One region of the Mesorhizobium sp. M0761 genome, then DNA from elsewhere that is predicted to be linked to it. Evidence: predicted binding sites of a transcription regulator. Region 1 holds the regulator's gene; the other holds the start of a gene.
The links. Region 1 encodes LexA, which represses DNA repair genes until DNA is damaged. Its sites were predicted from a motif close to TGTTCNNNNTGTGTTCNG; they were not measured.
Positions count from the first base shown of each region.

Region 2: the regulator LexA is predicted to act here: its motif matches at 6,549-6,566, upstream of parE (DNA topoisomerase IV subunit B).

Region 1 is NZ_JAMYPF010000018.1:12,462-21,897, reverse strand. Features, by position in the region: gene kynA (tryptophan 2,3-dioxygenase) at 1-615, shown strand, start outside; gene kynU (kynureninase) at 722-1,969, opposite strand; gene NKI32_RS24435 (GntR family transcriptional regulator) at 2,137-2,901, shown strand; gene lexA (transcriptional repressor LexA) at 3,107-3,889, shown strand; gene NKI32_RS24425 (ComEC/Rec2 family competence protein) at 3,883-6,339, opposite strand; gene arr (NAD(+)--rifampin ADP-ribosyltransferase) at 6,451-6,867, opposite strand; gene gltX (glutamate--tRNA ligase) at 7,329-8,753, shown strand; gene gltA (citrate synthase) at 8,934-9,436, shown strand, end outside.
Region 2 is NZ_JAMYPF010000003.1:277,452-286,887, reverse strand. Features, by position in the region: gene NKI32_RS06685 (type II secretion system F family protein) at 1-75, opposite strand, end outside; gene NKI32_RS06680 (type II secretion system F family protein) at 77-1,042, opposite strand; gene NKI32_RS06675 (TadA family conjugal transfer-associated ATPase) at 1,047-2,468, opposite strand; gene NKI32_RS06670 (CpaE/TadZ family protein) at 2,465-3,679, opposite strand; gene NKI32_RS06665 (hypothetical protein) at 3,724-3,990, opposite strand; gene NKI32_RS06660 (type II and III secretion system protein family protein) at 3,995-5,395, opposite strand; gene cpaB (Flp pilus assembly protein CpaB) at 5,474-6,379, opposite strand; gene parE (DNA topoisomerase IV subunit B) at 6,637-8,691, shown strand; gene NKI32_RS06645 (FUSC family protein) at 8,794-9,436, shown strand, end outside.

The DNA of each region.
Region 1 (9,436 bases):
GACCGCCTCGAACCGAGCTTCAAGATGCTGTCTCGCGTCGCGCGCATCTTCGAGCAGCTCAACAATGCCTGGGACGTGCTGCGCACGATGACGCCAAGCGAATACACCGAGTTTCGCGACGCGCTCGGCCAATCCTCGGGCTTCCAGTCGTGGCAGTACCGCGCTATCGAGTTCATGGCCGGCAACCGCAACCTAGCCATGCTCGGGCCGCACAAGCACCGGCCCGATCTTACGGACAGGCTGGAAGCGATCCTGGCCACGCCGTCGCTGTACGACGAGGCGCTTCTGCTTTTGGCGCGCAATGGCTTCGACATCGGCGCCGATGCCGGGCGCACGGACTGGCGCGAGACGCGCGTCGAGAACGAAGACGTGCTGGCTGCCTGGCAAACCGTCTACCGCGACCCGCAGCGCTACTGGATGCTCTACGAACTGGCCGAGAAGCTGGTCGACTTCGAGGATTACTTCCGCCGCTGGCGCTTCAACCACGTCACCACGGTCGAGCGCATCATCGGCTTGAAGCGCGGCACGGGCGGCACCTCAGGCGCCTCCTATCTGAAGAAGATGCTGGAGGTTGTGCTGTTTCCGGAGCTCTGGACGGTCCGCACCCGGCTCTAGAGCATTTCACCGTTTAACGTAAACGGCGAAATGCTCTAGCTCTTTGATTTGACGCAATTGCGGACGGAAAACCGCTTCACACTTTTCCTGAAATTGCTCTAGTTCCTCAGGTGACCGCGGTCTTCACCGCGAAGCGGGCGTCCTGCCAGGCGCCGGTGCGCAGAATATCCTCCAGGACTTCGACCGCCTGCCAGACATCGCCATATCCGACATAGAGCGGCGTGAAGCCGAAACGGATGGTCGACGGCGCCCGGAAATCGCCGATCACGCCGCGCTCGATCAGCGCGCGCATCACCTGATAGCCATGCGGATGGAGGAACGACACCTGGCTGCCGCGCTGGCTGCCGTCGCGAGGACTTTCCAGTTCAAGCCCGTAGGCGCCGCATCTGGCTTCGACGAGCTGGATAAACAGGTCGGTCAGCGCGATGCTTTTTCTGCGCACCGCCGCCATATCGACGTCGTTCCAGATATCGAGCGCGCCCTTGAGCGCCCGCATCGACAGCACCGGCTGCGTTCCGCACAGGAAGCGGCGAATGCCGCTGCCGACGGCAAAGCCCTGCTCGAAGGCAAAGGGCCGCGCATGGCCCCACCAGCCGCTGAGCGGCTGGTGGGCATCGTCATGGTGGCGCTCGGCCGCGTAGATGAAGGCTGGCGAGCCCGGGCCGCCATTGAGGTATTTGTAGGTGCAGCCGACGGCGAAATCGGCATTGGCACGGTCAAGTTCGACCGGCAAGGCGCCGGCCGTGTGGCAGAGATCCCAGATGATCAGCGCGCCGGCGTCATGTGCCTTGCGCGTCAGCGCCGCCATGTCGCGCAACTGGCCGGATTTGTAGTTGACGTGGTTGACCAGGATGACGGCAACGCTGTCGTCGATCAGCTCCTCGATTGCGGCCGCGTCGACGCCCTCCAGCCGCAGCCGCGTTCCCGGCCGGGTCGAGGCGACGCCTTCGGCCATGTAGAGGTCGGTCGGGAAACTGTCGCCCTCGGCAACGATGACCGACCGATCCGGCCGCATGCCGAGCGCTGCGTGCAGCAGCTTGTAGATGTTGATCGAGGTTGTGTCGCAGACCACCGTCTGCCCATCAGCCGCGCCGATCAGTCGCCCGAGCTGATCTCCGAGTTCCACCGGCATGTTGAACCAGCCGGCGGTGTTCCAGGCGCGAATGAGGTCGTGCGCCCATTCCTGCGTGGCGGCCTGCTGCAGTTCGCTGAAGACGACCGCTGACGCGGCGCCCAGGGAATTGCCGTCGAGATAAATCACGCCTTGCGGCAAGACAAAGCGTTCGCGCATGGAGCGCAGCGGATCGGCGGCATCCATTGCTTCGATTGTAGCGAGATCGGGTGTCGTGCTCATGATCCGGCGCCCCTCCATGGACAAACGCGCGCGGCGGAGCCTGCCGCCCAAACATGCCGGCGATCTTGAGTGGTCGCCCTTGAACTGTCAAACATTATATATAATTCACCCATTGAAAGGCTTTGATATATAATGATCCGCCGAGCGTTTATGTCTGATGGATCACGATGCTGGATGACGAGCAGACCTCGAAGACGGAAGCGGCCTATCGCCTGCTCAGGCGCGATATTCTTGCGACCCGGCTGGCGCCTGCCGCGCCGTTGAAGCTGAGCACGCTGCGCAACACCTACGGCATCGGCTGGACGCCGTTGCGCGAGGCGCTGTCGCGGCTGGAGGCGGAACGGCTTGTGACCGCCATCAGCAACCGCGGGTTTGCGGTCGCTCCCGTCTCTCGGGCGGAGCTCGAGGATTTGGCGCGTGCGCGGCTGGTGGTCGAACTGCCCCTGCTGGTGGAATCGATCGAGGAGGGCGATCGTGAGTGGGAAGACGCGGTCGTTGCCGCCCACTATCGTCTCTCACGGTGCGGGTCTGTTCTCGACGATCCATCGGATGATGCGGTCGACGCGTGGTACGAAAAACACGATGCCTTCCATGCGGCGCTGCTCAGTGCCGCGACATCCAGCTGGCTGCTGCGCTTCAATGCGACGATTTCCGACCAATTGCATCGCCATCACCGCTTTCTGGGTCTGGCCCCGACGCTGCGCGCCGCCGCCGGCCGCACGGATGGCCACCGGAAGGCCGTGGCGGCCCTGCGCGACGCCGTGGCGATCGAACACCATACCGCCCTGATGGAAGCGGCCCTCGATCGCGACGTCGAACGTGCGAAAACTCTGATGACCGCTCACATCGGCTACACGCTGCAGGTCTATGCCCAGAGTGAACCCGGCGCGGATGCTGCGCAGCCCCGTCCGAAAAGGAAGCGGCGATCGTAGCCGACGACGCAGGGCACTTTGTCTTCGTTTCACCCCGTTGCCGGCCAACGACTACGAGCGCCGCTCGCGGTGCCGAACGTCACGCTGAACAAAACGTCAACACATTCATTAAACTTTAAAAGGTTGCGGAACACAACTGGAACAGATAGTGTTTGTTCTGGGTTTGTTTTTTCTGATTCTGGTTTCAGAACCCCTGGGGGCCGCGATGCTGACGCGCAAACAACATGAGCTTCTGATGTTCATCCATGAACGCCTGAAGGAGAGCGGAATCCCGCCGTCCTTCGATGAGATGAAGGAAGCGCTTGACCTCGCCTCCAAGTCCGGCATCCACCGCCTGATCACGGCGCTTGAGGAGCGCGGTTTCATTCGCCGGCTGCCGAACCGGGCGCGCGCGCTGGAAGTGCTGCGGCTGCCCGACTCGATCGCACCAGGCCTCAATGCGGCGAGGAAGTTTTCGCCGAGCGTCATTCAGGGCAGTCTTGGTCAAACCGGCCAAGGGCAAGGCGGCCAAGGACAAGGCGCGATGGGCCAAGGCGGTATCGGTCGCCAGATCAAGCCGGGCTCGCCGTCGCGTTCGATGTCGGCCGGCAATGACGACGCCGTTTCGGCGGTGTCGATCCCGGTGATGGGACGCATTGCTGCCGGTGTGCCGATCGACGCCATCCAGCATCAGACCCATTCGATCTCGGTGCCGCCCGACATGATCATGGGCGGTGAACACTACGCGCTCGAGGTCAAGGGCGATTCGATGATCGAGGCCGGCATTTTCGATGGCGACACGGTCATCATCCGCAATGCCGACACAGCCAGCCCCGGCGAGATCGTGGTGGCGTTGGTCGACGATGAGGAAGCGACCCTGAAACGCTTCCGCCGCAAGGGCGCCTCGATCGCCCTGGAAGCCGCCAACCCGGCCTACGAGACCCGCATTTTTGGACCGGACAGGGTGAAGGTGCAGGGCAAGCTTGTCGGATTGATCCGGCGCTACTGAGCCGGCTTGGGTTTGTACTTTTCACGCTGGTTGTAAGGCGGCAGGCCGCGCGCTTCGCGGGAGAAGCGGCGTTGCTCGTGCCAGGGGCGATACGGCTTGTCGACGGCGAAGCGGATGGTTGGCGCTGCAGCTGCCGATTGCGGATCGAAGAAGACGGCGGCGCTGCCGTCGCGGGCCAGCTGTTTCTTCGTCACGACCAGCACCAGCGGGTCGCGGCACGGATTGTAGGCGGTGGCGTCATCGATGACGATCAGGCTCGCGAAGGCACAGGCCGGCCGCGCCGTCTTGCGGTCTTTCGCAAGCGCTACAATGGCTCCGGAAGGGTGCCGGGCGATACAGAGATCGCCGGTGCAATAGAAGGGCGAGCCGGGCGGCAGATCGAGCGGATCGAGATCGAACCGCGTATCTGTTGACTCGAAAATCTCAGGTGGGATAATGGTTTCGGCCCGCAGCGCCCGTTTCCAATTGTCCGTGGTGAATTCGTTGGAGCGTTCGCGGTTGAGGGCGAGTTCGCCGCCACCGATCGGCATGGCCACCAGATGCGCATCCTCGGATATGAGCACGTCGGGCGTAAGCACCTGCGGCACCGTCAACAGGCCGGCCAGCGCGAAAGGCACGGCCGCCAACCTGAGCCAGGTGGTGGCCATGGTGGCGATGACGAGGGCGACCGCCACCAACAGCACCGAGCGGATGGAGATCAGCCCGACGGCGTCGACCGGCGAGCGCTCGGAAATCCAGGCCGATATAGCGATCATCGCCATCAGACCCTTGCCCATCACATAGAGGAACGGCCCGTCGGCGCCGAACGGCATCGCCAGTGCGCTGAGCACGGCAAAAGGCATGACGATCAACGAAACAATCGGCATCACGGCCAGATTGGCGATCAGGCTGAGCGGCGACACACGCTCAAAATGCCAGATGGCGAACAGCAAGGTTGCACTGCCGGCGATGATCGAGGTCATGGCGAGGCCGCCCATGGCCAGCGCGAATTTTCGCGACAGGAAGCCGACGAAGGAGCGCTTTGCCGGCGGCGTTCTCACCTTGTCGGCGCGGTAATCGGCCCAGCCGGCATAGGCGCCGACAAGGGCGGCGGTGGCAGCAAACGACATCTGGAAGCTGGGACCGACCACCTCGTGCGGCGACACCAGGATGACGGCAATGGCGGAGATCGCCAGATTGCGCATGGTGAGTGCGGCGCGATCAAACAGCACGGCGACAAGCATGACCGCCAGCATGATGAAGCTGCGCTCGGCGGCAACCACGACGCCTGAAATGACGAGATAGGCGGCGATGGAGACGAGTGCTGCCACTGCTGCATATTTCTTGACTGGGCGGCGCGAAGAGAAATCGGGAAACAGCGCAAAGGCGCCACGCAGCAACGCCATGATGGTGCCGGCAACCAGCGCCATGTGCAGGCCGGAGATGGAGATGATGTGGTAGATGCCGGTGCGCCGCATCGCTTCGTTGACCTCGTCCGGGATGCCGGCGCGCACCCCGACAATCAACGCCGCGGCAATCTCGCCTTCGGCGCCGCCGATTTTGCCCCTGATATGGTCGGCAATGTTTTCGCGCGCGTTCTCGATTGCCGAGGAGAGCCGCGCGGTCAGCGGCGGCGGTCCCTGCGTAGCAATGGTTTTCGGATTGCCGAGAAAGAAGCCGCTGCCGCCGATACCGGTGAAATAGCTGTCGAAGGAGAAATCGTAGCTCTCCGGCCGCACCGGACCGGTCGGCGGCAACAGCCTGGCATAGCCGGTGATCAGGGAGCCGGCGGTCATATCGGCGGGAACGGTCCGCGCCGAGAGCCTGACCCGCTCCGGGGCGTAGCGCAGCTCGGGGTAAGCGGTCGAAACCACATCGAGCGTCAGCCTGATGCGGCCGCTTTCCATCTGTTCGAGACTGACGACGCGGCCGGTCAGCCGTGTCTGAATCTCGGAGCCGAGCATCTGCGTTCCGGCGCGCCAAGTCTCGACTTTGGCGGCGACGACGCCGAGCGCGCACAGCATCGCGGCCATGCAGAACAGATGCGTCCTCGGCCGCGATCGCGTGGCGAGGGCGCAACATGTCGCCAGCACCACAATGGCGATTGGCTGCGCAAAGCCGGGCTCGCCGGCCAGCGAGAAATAAATGATGACGCCGGCCGCCAGGAAAACCGGCACCAGCAGGAAGGCGACGCCCCGGTCGAGCTCCGTGTTGGCGGCCACGGCAAGGCTGCGGCGGAGCGCGGGCCATGACGGACGGCGAAGCCGTCTGCGCAGACGGGCGATAGATCCGGGCGCTGTGACTTGCGCCGGCAACGCGTGACCGGGCAGCGCAGGCGCGACGCCGGGATGCGGCTCAGGCAGCGCGAGGGGCAGCGGCTCGGCATAGGGACTATCGGCAAACAGCGAGCGTTCGCTGACGCTTGCCTCGGCGCCTTCGCCTTCCTTCGTGCCCCGGCCACGTCCAGCCATCGGGTCTGCCCCTTGCGCCCCAGACCCCTATGCTACATGAACGCGCAAAGCGCGAAAGTCCGCGTGATCACGTCCACCGCGCCGGAATCGACCATCACCTGGCAAGGACGCTCAATCCTCAATCATATCCTGGCCCTCCGCTCTCAGGCGAGCAAGCCCATCGTGCATTGCCTTCAATTGTTCCGGTGTATGACCCTGCCATTCACCGAGTTCACCCAGGATGAGCAACGGATCACGGGAGCGGTAGGATTTCGTCGGATTACCGGGAAATTTTTTGTCGGTCAGGTTAGGGTCATCCATAAAAAACCCCGTCGGCTTTACGATGTAAATCCTTTGACGACCGTCACCCGTTGCAAGCTCTGCTCCCCAGATGGCGGCTTCCAGTGTCTGGGTGAAATAGATCCATGACAGTGGTTTACCTCTGAAATTGGAAGGGTGGCCGACGCTCAGCAGATCCCCGGGTTTCAAATCCGCCCGGGTACCATGGTAGAACGGATCACCCTCCGTATGGTCGGCGTTTTCGGTCATCGGTAGTCCTTCTTTCAATCATGCCTCCTTCGTGGCGAGACCGGCCTGCACACAGTTGCGGTGTTCACGATAATGATTGCAGAAAGGTCAATATGCGTGACCAAGCCAACGCTGTCACGGCGGCGTTGTGTCGGGCAGTGCCGCATCCGTGAAGAAATGTCCGCTCGTCAGAGGGGGCTACCACCGTCGCAGCGATGTTCCAGGCACTGTGACGGGCGCTGCAGCCGAATGAAACCCAGACATTGACGCTGCTGCCAAACGAGGTTGCGCGGAGGGTGCGAACAGATTTTGTGCTACAAGGCTCCAGCGCCAGTTGACGCAACCGATAATTGCCGACGTGCCCCGGCCACGTCCAGCCATCGGGTCTGCCCCTTGCGCCCCAGACCCCCTATGCTACATGAACGCGCAAAGCGCGAAAGTCCGCGCGATCACGCTCCGCTTTCCAAGGTTCCGAGAGTTCCATGTCCGACACGGTCGTCACCCGTTTTGCCCCCTCGCCCACCGGCTATCTGCATATCGGCGGCGCGCGCACGGCGCTGTTCAACTGGCTGTACGCCAAGCACACCGGCGGCACGATGGTGCTGCGCATCGAGGACACCGACCGCGAACGCTTCAACGAGGCGGCGACACAGGCCATTCTGGATGGGCTGACCTGGCTCGGCCTTTCCTGGGACGGTGAGGCCATATCGCAGTTCGAGCGCGCGCCGCGCCACCGTGAGGTGGCCGAGGAGCTGGTGCGCCTGGGCAAGGCCTATTACAGCTACGAGACGCCTGCCGAGCTCGAGGCGATGCGCGAGGCCGCACGCGCCAAGGGCCTGCCGCCGCGCTACAACGGCCAGTGGCGAGATCGTGCCCCCTCGGAGGCGCCTCCCGGCGTCAAGGGCGCCATCCGCATCAAGGCGCCGACCGAGGGCGAAACCGTGGTGCACGACCGTGTGCAGGGCGAGGTGCGCTTCCCCAACAAGGACCTCGACGATTTCATCATCCTGCGCTCGGACGGCAATCCGACCTACATGCATGCCGTCGTCGTCGACGACCATGACATGGGCGTCACCCACATCATCCGCGGCGACGACCATCTGACCAACGCCGCGCGCCAGACGGTGATCTACAACGCCATGGGCTGGGACGTCCCGTCGATGTCGCATATCCCGCTGATCCACGGCGCCGACGGCGCCAAGCTGTCGAAGCGGCACGGCGCACTCGGTGTCGAGGCTTATCGCGCCATGGGCTATCTGCCCGAGGCACTGCTCAACTATCTGGCAAGGCTCGGCTGGAGCCATGGCGACGACGAGATCATGTCGATCAAGGACATGATTTCGTGGTTCGACATCGGCGATGTCAACAAGGGTGCGGCGCGCTTCGACTTCGCCAAGCTCGAGTCAATCAACGGCGCGCATATGCGCAAGATGGCCGATACCGAGCTGTTCGACATTTTCGTCGCCACTCTGCCATACCTCGAAGGCGGATCTGCTATCGCCGCCCGTCTCGACGACGCCAGGAAGGCGCAGCTGCTGGCCGCCTTGCCTGGCCTGAAAGAGCGCGCCAAGACGCTGGTGGAACTGGCCGATGGCGCTGCCTTCCTGTTCGTCGAGCGGCCGCTGCCGATCGACGAGAAGGCGGCAGCACTGCTCAGTGCCGACGCGCGCGCGATCCTGCGCGGCGCACATGCCGCTTTGCAGACTGTTTCGGGCGATTGGTCGGCTGCCGCGGCTGAAGCCGCGGTGCGCAAGTTCGCAGCGGCCGGCGGCCACAAGCTCGGCGCCGTGGCCCAACCGCTCCGGGCGGCCCTTACCGGCCGCAGCACCTCGCCCGGCGTGTTCGACGTGCTTGCCGTGCTTGGCCGCGAGGAAAGCCTGGCGCGGATTGCGGATCAAATCGATTAGGAGCGAGCTGGCCCAAAAAGATTGGCATTGAAAGGCGGGTTTCGCAGTGCAACATTAGGCCTTGGCCCAATCTGGCACGCACTTCCTAAATGCGGTGGCGAGTTCGCGCATTCCGGTGATTTCGACGTGTCGTTTGCAGGAATTGCCTTGCCGGCATGAGGAAGATGAAGGAGTTTGAGAATGAGCGAAGCTGCGACGAGACTGGAAACCGGCAGCAAGACGACGCACCCGTCGACTGCCAGGCTCGAACTGGCCGGCAAGACGCATGAATTCAAGGTGCGGAGCGGCTCGGTCGGGCCCGACGTCATCGACATCGGTGCGCTCTACAACACCACCGGCGCCTTCACCTACGATCCCGGCTTCACTTCGACGGCGAGCTGCGAGTCGGCGATAACCTTCATCGACGGCGATGCCGGCATCCTGCTTCACCGCGGCTATCCCATCGACCAGCTGGCCGAGCATGGCGACTTCCTCGAAGTCTGCTACCTCCTGCTCTACGGCGAACTGCCGACCAAGGCACAGAAGGACGATTTCGACTACCGGGTGACGCGCCACACCATGGTGCACGAGCAGATGTCGCGCTTCTTCACCGGCTTCCGCCGCGACGCGCATCCGATGGCTGTGATGTGCGGCGTGGTCGGCGCGCTGTCGGCCTTCTATCACGACTCCACCGACATTTCGGA
Region 2 (9,436 bases), on a different contig from region 1:
TGCCAGCAGCATCGCGGCTACCGGCATCAGCGACGTCGGCGCCAGCGAGGCAAGAAACTGGATCAGCTGCTCCATCTCAGAACCGGAAGTTCGACATCTTGAACATGATGATGTTGCCCAGCATCAGCCATGTCACCGAACCGCCCAGCAGATACCAGGTCTTCGGCACATCCCAGACGCTTTGATAAAATTGCGGCATCATCACCATGATGGCGGCGAACAGCAGCGCCGGCACCGCCGTCAGGATATAGGCCGACATACGACCCTCGGTCGAAATGGCGCGCACCTTGCGGCGCAGCTTGCCGCGTTCGCGGATCGTCGTCGACAGCCCGTCGAGGATCTCGCGCAGATTGCCGCCCGAACTCGTCTGAATGGAAACCGCGGTGACGAACAGCGGCAGATCCTCCTGGCCGACGCGATCAAACAGTGAATTCAACGCCGAAACCAGGTCGGAACCATAAGTCACCTCGTCGGAGATAACGCCGAATTCGGTGCCGATCGGATCGGGCATCTCGCGCGACACCATCGAGATCGCCACCGGAACCGGATGCCCGGCCTTCAAGCCGCGCGTGATCAATTCCAGCGCCTCCGGCAACTGCACGCCGAAACGCTTCACCCGCCGGGCACGCTTGGAACGCAGCACAATTACCGGCAGCAGCGCTGTCAGCACCACAAACAGCAAAATGGCGAGCAACAGCGGCAGGCCGTACCAGAGCGCGACGAGCATCATCGCCAGCGCCACGCCCGTCGTCATCGTCAGGAATTTCGGCAAGGGCATCACCATGCCCGACTGCGTGCGCAGGGCGCGAAAACGGTCGGGCGAGAAGAATGACGTGCCGGAATCGAGGCCGCGTTCCTTGCGCAGCTGGATCAGCACCTGTTCCTGGCTGATCTTGTTTTCCTGCAGCTTCATGCGCCGGTTGATAGCCAGGCGCTTGTCGCTGCGGCCGGCATAGAGCAGATAGCAGCCTTCGGCGATCATGATGCCGGTCAGCGCTGCCGCGGCATAGACGACATAGATCGGGCTGAAATTCTCGAACACCCGGCTACTCCTGCGGCCGGCCGGGTTCGAAATATTTGCCGGGGAATTCAATGCCCATATTGCGCAGGTCCTCGAGGAAACGCGGGCGAATGCCGGTCGCCTCGTAGTGACCGAGGATCTTGCCGTCGGCTTCCATGCCGGTGCGCACGAAGCGGAATATCTCCTGCATCTGGATGACGTCGCCTTCCATGCCGGTCACCTCGGCGACGCTGGTCACCTTGCGCTTGCCGTCCGACAGTCGCGTCAGCTGGACGATAAGGTCGAGCGCGCTGGCGATCTGGCTGCGGATCGACTGCACCGTCATCGGCATGCCGGTCATGCCCAGCATCTGCTCGAGGCGCGAAATGGCGTCGCGCGGCGTGTTGGCGTGGATGGTCGCCATCGAGCCTTCATGGCCGGTGTTCATCGCCTGCAGCATGTCGAAGGCCTCCTCGCCGCGGCACTCGCCGAGGATGACGCGGTCAGGGCGCATGCGCAGCGCGTTCTTGACCAGGTCGCGCTGCTTCAGCTCGCCATGACCTTCGATGTTGGCGGGGCGCGTTTCCATGCGCGCGACATGCGGCTGCTGCAGCTGCAGTTCGGCCGCGTCCTCGATGGTGATCAACCGTTCGTCTTCCGGAATGAAGGCTGACAATGCGTTGAGCATCGTCGTCTTGCCGGTGCCGGTGCCGCCCGAGATGATGGTCGTCTTGCGGGCGTGGACTGCCGCCGCCAGCACCTCGGCCATATTCTGGGTGATGGCGCCGAACTCGACCAGCTTGTGCAGGCCGAGCTTGTTCTTGGAAAACTTGCGGATCGATACCAGCGGCCCGTCGACGGCGACCGGGCGAATGGCGGCGTTGAAGCGCGAGCCGTCGAGCATGCGGGCATCGACCATCGGCTGCGATTCGTCGACCCGGCGGCCGACGGCGGCGACGATCTTGTTGACGATGCGCAACAGGTGCGCCTCGTCCTTGAACGGGATATGGACCTGCTGCAGCTTGCCCCGTTTTTCGACGAAGCAGTTCTGGTGGCCGTTGATCAGGATGTCATTGATGTCGGGGTCCTTGAGCAGCGGTTCCAGCGGGCCGAGGCCGACCATCTCATCGACGATGTCATCGACCAGCGCTTCAAGTTCGACGGTGTTGATCGCCATACGCTCCTGGCGGGTCTTTTCCGACACGAACTCCTGCACCTGCCGGCGCATCTCATCCTTGGGCAGGCGCTCCAGCGCGACCAGGTTGATTTCCTCGAGCAGCAGCCGGTGGATGCGCACGCGGGCATCGAGCACCTTGTTGGCGCTTTTTCCCGGTGTTGTCTCCGGCTTCGGCGGCAAGGCCTTGCGGTTCGTCGGGATGACCACGGCGTGATGCGCGACCGGCGCCGCCTCGGCCGGCTTCAGCGCGCGGACGTCACGGTTCTGCAGGGTCGAGAAGCGGCTGGTCATCCGGCTTTCCTCTTCAGGAGGCCCCTGCCGATGCCGAACAGCGAGCGCGATTTCTCCGGCGTCACCACGGCTTCTTCCGGCAGGATGATCCTCTTCAGATCGTTGACGACATTGGCGTTCGGGTCGATCTCATGCAGCGGCACGCCGCGGTCGACCGCTTCACGCACAAGCCGGTAATTGTTGGAGATGCCGCCGACGAAATGCTCGCCGAGGATTTCCTGGACATCCGCCTGCTTTATGCCGTTGTCGAACATCTTCTGCTCGAAACGGTTGACGATCACGTTCGGCTTCACTTCCTTGCCTGCCGTCTCGTAGACCGCCTGGATCAGCCGCTGCGTATGGCGCAGGCACGGCACCGTCATTTCGGCGACGATGTAAAGCTTGTTGGAGCCGAGCAGCACCGTTTCCGTCCACGGAAACCAGGTGCGCGGCATGTCGATGACGACGTTGTCGAAATAGGCCGAAACGAGATCGAGCATGCGCACCACGACATCGGTCTTGAACGAGCGCATTTCCGACGGATGCGTTGGCGCCGCCAGCACGCAGAGCCCGCTCGCATGCTTGGACAGCATCACATCCAGCAGCTGACGGTCGAGGCGCTCGGGCTGGTTCTCGATTTCGGTGATGTCGAAGCGCGGCTCGAGGTCGAGATATTCGGCGCAGGCGCCTTGCTGGAAATTGAGGTCGACCACGCAGGTCGACGCGCCGCGCGTCACCGAATGATGCAGCTGGAAGGCGGTCTGCAGCGCCAGCGTCGTGGTGCCGACGCCGCCGGCGGCCGGCATGAAGGTATAGATCTGCGACTCTGTGTTTTCCTCGCGCCCCGGCCCTTGCAGCGCGCGCACGACCGACCGCACCAGATCGGCGGTGGTGATCGGCTTGACCAGGAAATCGGCGACCTGGAGCTGCACCAGGATACGCACTGCGGCTGCGTTGAATTCCTGGGTGACGACGACCACCGGAACGAGGCCTTCAAGCCGGCGCATGATGCGCTGCAGCGACTCGATCTCTTCCAGCTTTGCCGCATCCATGTCGACGATGAGCGCGCCGAAATCGGCTTCCTGGACCTCGCCGCGCAGTTCGGTAATGTTCTTCTCGACGGTCGAAAGCTGGATCACCTCCGAGGCCGCGAACGCGGTGCGCGTATCCTGCGCAAAGGTCCGGTCGCTGGACACCAGCAGGATCTTCTTGGTCTTGATGCCGCTTGCCATTTTGTCAGCCTGTCAGGTCATTCCCGGTCAAATCACCGGGCAAATCAATCGGTTGTCGCTGTCGGTTGCACGGCCTTGGCAGCAGCAGCCTGGTCGGCGGCGTTGACTGCCGCCTCACTGCGTTGCGCCGGCACCAGCAGCCTGGTGTTCTGGACGCCGTATTTCCAGGGATCGACCATCTGCATGGCCGTATTGGCAGCCTGTGCGTTGCCGGCCGCCATCGTCGGTCCCTCGGAGCGGATATAGTCGTCGCTGGTGCAGCCGCTGGCGAGGCCGGCGAGCAGCAGGGCGATGCATGGTCGCAAGCGCATGGCTTCAATCCTTCGGCAGGTCGAGGAAATGCCCGACGGTGGTGACCGCGGCCGGCTGTGCCGTGCTGCCGCTGGCCATTGCCACCGCACGATTGGCGTCGGACGATTTCACTTCCTCGGTGTTGTTTAGGAAATAGTCGACATTGCTGGCCGGCTGCGTGCCGTCGGTCGGCTCGAGCAGCTTCTTCGACGGATCGACCGGCTTGACCAGATAGGGGGTGACGATGATCACCAGATCGGTCTCGCGCCGCTGATAGGATTTGGAGGAGAACAGCGAGCCGAGCACCGGCAGCTTGCCAAGGCCGGGAAGACGCGACGTGGTGATGTCGTTCTGTGACTGCAGCAGGCCGGCGATCATGAAGCTCTGGCCGTTCTTCAGGTCGACCGATGTTCTGGCGCGGCGCACGATAAAGCCCGGCACCGAGATATTGCCGATATTATAGGAGGCCGAAGCATCGATCGAGGACACTTCCGGCGCGATGTCGAGGCTGACCAGCCCGTCCTTGAGAACCGTCGGCGTGAAGTCGAGGCTGACGCCGTATTTCTTGTAGCTGACGGAAATCTTGCCATTGTCCTCGGAGACCGGGATCGGGAACTCGCCGCCGGCGAGGAAGCTTGCCGTCTGGCCCGAACGGGCGATCAGGTTCGGCTCGGCCAGCCGCCGGGCGAGACCACGTTCCTCTAGGGCCTTGATGGCGACGTCGATCGACAGGCCGTTGGACAGCAGCCGGCCGATGATCTCGCCATTGCCGGCTCCCGGCACCGAGCCCGGCTCGATGGTGACGTCGCGCCCGCCAATGCCGTAAGCAAAATTGGCGCTGTATTTGGCGCCGAGATCCTGTCCGGCCTGGCGATTGATCTCGACGAAGCGGACGTTGAGCTGAACCTGCTGCGAGGACGAGATGTTGACCGAATTGATCACTTCTTCATTGCCGGAGAAGCGGCTGGCGATCTTGCTTGCCTTCTCGGCGGCGACCGCGTCATCGGCCTCGCCCGACAGCACGACGCGGCCATTGGCCGAGCCGACCTTGATCTTGGCGTCCGGCACGCTGGCGCGAATGGTGCTGGCCAGCTGGTCGGTGTCCAGCGTCACCTCGATGTCGACGGTGCCGACCAGCTGCTTGTTCTCGTCGAACAGCGCGATGCCGGTGGTGCCGAGATTGTTGCCCAGCACATAGAAGGATTTGTCGGTCAGCGGATTGACGTTGGCGATCTCCGGATCGCCGATCACGATCTGGTAGAAGGCGGCATTGGTCATGACCGTCTTCGGCTTGCCCTTGGCCACCTTGATCGACGCATTCGTTGTCGACGAGACATGGACGATATCGTTGTCGGCCTTGGCTGGCGCGCTGAGGCCGAGCATTACGGCCGCGGCAAGGCAAGCCCCCACCGCAAGCGCCCGCATTGGGCGCAGCCCTTTCGTCGTCTGAAATGCATGAAGTCCCGACATCTGTCCCGTCCCTCGCCCGGTCCCCACCGGCAGTTATTGCTGGTCCCGCGCAGGAACCTGGTATTCTTCGACCTGCGTGCCGCGCGTCACGATGATCGTCTTGAATTTCGGCTTCTCAGGCTCCTTGGTCGCGGCAGTGAACAGCGCGCCGGCAGCGGCCTGGACGCCGGAGGCGACCGATCCGCCGAAGGACGAGATGGTGGTGACGCCGTCCTTGGCGGCACCACCGTCGGCGGCCGAGCGGAGCGACAGCGACAAGGTGCCGACGGTGCGGGCAAGCGCCACTTTCTGCGCGCCTTCGGTCGTCACCTCGATGGTCACGGAATTGGCGATCTGCGGCGTGGTCTGGCGCTCGTCGGCGCCCTGTCCGACGGTCAGCACCTTGGCGTCGGAGACGACGATCTCGGAGGTAACGGTCGATCCGGCAGCGCCCTGCGCGTTCTTGGCCACTTCCTGGATTTCGCCCGCATCGCGTGTCAGCACCACGTCGACCCGGTCGCCCGGCATGACGAAGCCGCCGACGCCGGCGATCTCGTCGGTGCGGATTGTCACCGCCCGCATGCCGGGCGTCATCATGTTGGACAGCGTCGCGCGGCCGTTCGGCCCCGACAATTTGCTGATCAGCACCGGCTCGTTGATCTCGATCGGCGACAATACCACGCGGCTGCCTTCGGCGAGCAATGCATTGACTGTGGTGAACGCGCCCTGCGGCACCGAATCCTCGGACCATGGGATTTCGCTGAGCTGCGCCCGGTCAAGCTCCATGCCGTAACGCAGCGGCGCATTGGCCACCACGATGGTCTTGAAGACGACCTTGGGGACGGCGGGCGCCGGGATCGACGCCGTTTTCTCTTCGGCATCGGCCTTGGCCTGGCTTTTCACCCAGAAATCCGCGGCAAAGATTGAAATCGCGCCGAAGACGGCAGCGATGCCAATCATCGTTATGGCCTTGCCCCTCACAACCAACCCCTGACTCTCGTGGTCTTTTGTTTTGTTGGGGCGACGCTAGGCCGCTTTGTTAAAGATTCAGGAATCCCAGCGGCTCCGCACGGACCTATTTCCGCCGGCTTGGTTATCGAAAGGTTTTAGGATAAGAAGGGGTTAATCCCCGAACGTAACAGGAACTTCCGTCGCTTGGCGCCGAAAAGCGTGGCAGTATCGACGGGTGATTCGCGGCACCGGATTCTATGGCAGGCATGGACGACAACAACGATCTTTTCGGCAATCTGGAAAAGCAGCCGCAACCGGCTCGGACACCTTCGCGCCCGGCCGACCCGCTGGTGCAGGCCACGAAGCGTCCTGCCGCGACCAAGGACGGCAGCGAGGGCTATAGCGCCGCCGACATCGAGGTGCTGGAGGGGCTGGAGCCGGTGCGGCGCCGTCCCGGCATGTATATTGGCGGCACCGACGACAAGGCGATGCACCATCTGTTTGCCGAGGTCATCGACAATTCGATGGACGAGGCGGTCGCCGGCCATGCCACCTTCATCGATGTTGAGCTGTCGGCCGACGGGTTTCTGACCGTTACCGACAATGGCCGCGGCATCCCGGTCGATCCGCATCCGAAATTCAAGAAGCCGGCGCTCGAAGTCATCATGACGACGCTGCATTCGGGCGGCAAGTTCGATAGCAAGGTCTATGAGACCTCCGGCGGTCTGCACGGTGTCGGCGTCTCGGTCGTCAATGCGCTGTCGGACCATCTCGAAGTCGAAGTCGCGCGCGGTCGCCAGCTTTACCGCCAAAGGTTCTCGCGCGGCGTTCCGGTGAGCGGGCTGGAGCAGCTCGGCGAAGTGCACAACCGGCGCGGCACCAAAATCCGCTTCCATCCCGACGAGCAGATTTTCGGCAAGGGCGCCGCCTTCGAGCCGGCGCGGCTCTATCGCATGACCCGCTCGAAAGCCTATCTGTTCGGCGGCGTCGAGATCCGCTGGAGCTGCGACCTATCGCTGATCAAGGAAAAGGACCAGACGCCGGCCAAGGCGGAGTTCCATTTCCCCGGCGGCTTGAAGGACTATCTCAAGGCATCGCTCGGCGATGATTTCCAGGTGACCCGCGAAATCTTCGCCGGCAAGAGCGAAAAACAGGGCGGCCACGGCTCGCTGGAATGGGCGGTGACCTGGTTCGGCGGCGACGGCTTCGTCAACTCCTACTGCAACACCATCCCGACCGGCGAAGGCGGCACGCATGAGGCCGGCTTTCGCAATGTACTAACGCGCGGGCTTCGCGCCTATGCCGACCTGGTCGGCAACAAGCGCGCCTCGATCGTCACCTCCGAAGACGTTATGATCTCGGCGGCCGGCATGCTGTCGGTTTTCATCCGCGAGCCGGAATTCGTCGGCCAGACCAAGGACAGGCTGGCAACGATCGAAGCCATTCGCATTGTCGAGACCGCCATCCGCGATCCCTTCGACCACTGGCTGGCCGACAATCCGCAGGAAGCCTCCAAGCTGCTGGAATGGGTGATTGCGCGCGCCGACGAGCGGGTGCGCCGGCGCCAGGAAAAGGAAGTGTCGCGCAAGAGCGCGGTGCGCAAGCTGCGCCTTCCCGGCAAGCTCGCCGACTGCACGCAGAACGCCGCCGCGGGTGCGGAACTGTTCATCGTCGAAGGCGACTCGGCCGGCGGCTCGGCCAAGCAGGCGCGCGATCGCGCCAGCCAGGCGGTGCTGCCGCTGCGCGGCAAAATCCTCAACGTCGCCAGCGCCGGCAATGACAAGCTCGCCGCCAACCAGCAGATTTCGGACCTGATCCAGGCGCTCGGTTGCGGCACGCGCTCGAAATACCGCGACGAGGATTTGCGCTACGACCGCGTGATCATCATGACCGACGCCGACGTCGACGGCGCTCACATAGCCTCGCTGCTGATCACCTTCTTCTACCAGGAAATGCCGAACCTGGTGAATGGCGGCCATCTCTATCTGGCGGTGCCGCCGCTCTATTCGATCCGGCAAGGCGGCAAGGTTGCCTATGCCAGGGACGATGCGCACAAGGACGAGCTGTTGCGCACCGAATTCACCGGCCGCGCCAAGGTCGAGATCGGCCGCTTCAAGGGCCTGGGCGAGATGATGGCCGCGCAGCTCAAGGAAACCACCATGGACCCGAGGAAGCGCACGCTGCTCAGGGTCGATGTCATCGACGCCGTGGCGGCGACCAAGGATGCTGTCGACGCGCTGATGGGCACCAAGCCGGAAGCCCGCTTCCGCTTCATCCAGGAACGCGCCGAATTCGCCGCGACGGAAGTGCTGGATATCTGAGCGCCGGCCGACTCTTCGTTTTGACGCAGTTCCGGGCGGAAAACCGTTTCAAACTTTTCCTGGAATTGCTCTAGCCTGCACTTCCGATACGGAGACCAGCTTGTGATCCGGGTGCGGCTGAAGAGCGACTTCGAAACCAGTTTGGCGGGCCTGACGCAGCCGACGCGCTCGGATTGGATTTTCGCCCTGCGCACGGTTTCGGCCGGTCTGATCGCGCTTCTCGCTGCTTACGCGTTGAAACTCGACCACCCGCAATGGGCGATGATGACGGTCTTCATCGTCGCCCAGCCGGTCGCCGGCATGGTGCTGGCGAAAGGTTTTTACCGGCTGCTCGGCACGCTGGCCGGTGGACTTGCGGCGATCGGCATCACCTCGGTTTTCGGCACCAATCCCTGGCTGCTGGTCACGGCGCTATCCGTCTGGATTGGGCTGTGCACGCTGGTTTCGTCGCTGCTGCGCAATCCGGAAGCCTATGGCGCCGCACTTGCCGGCTATACCGCGATGATCATTGGGCTGCCGGCTTTCGGCCAGCCGCACGTGGTCGTCGATCTCGCTGTCGCGCGCTGCGCCGAGATCGTGCTCGGCATCGTCTGCGCCGGCCTGACCAGCCGGCTGATCCTGCCCAAGCTGGCCGCTGATGCCATCATCTCCAGGTTGAAGCGCAGCATCCTCGACCTCGCAACCTATGCAGGCGGCGCTTTTTCCGGCGGCGACCCGGCGACGCTGGCCGGCCTGCACCGCAAGC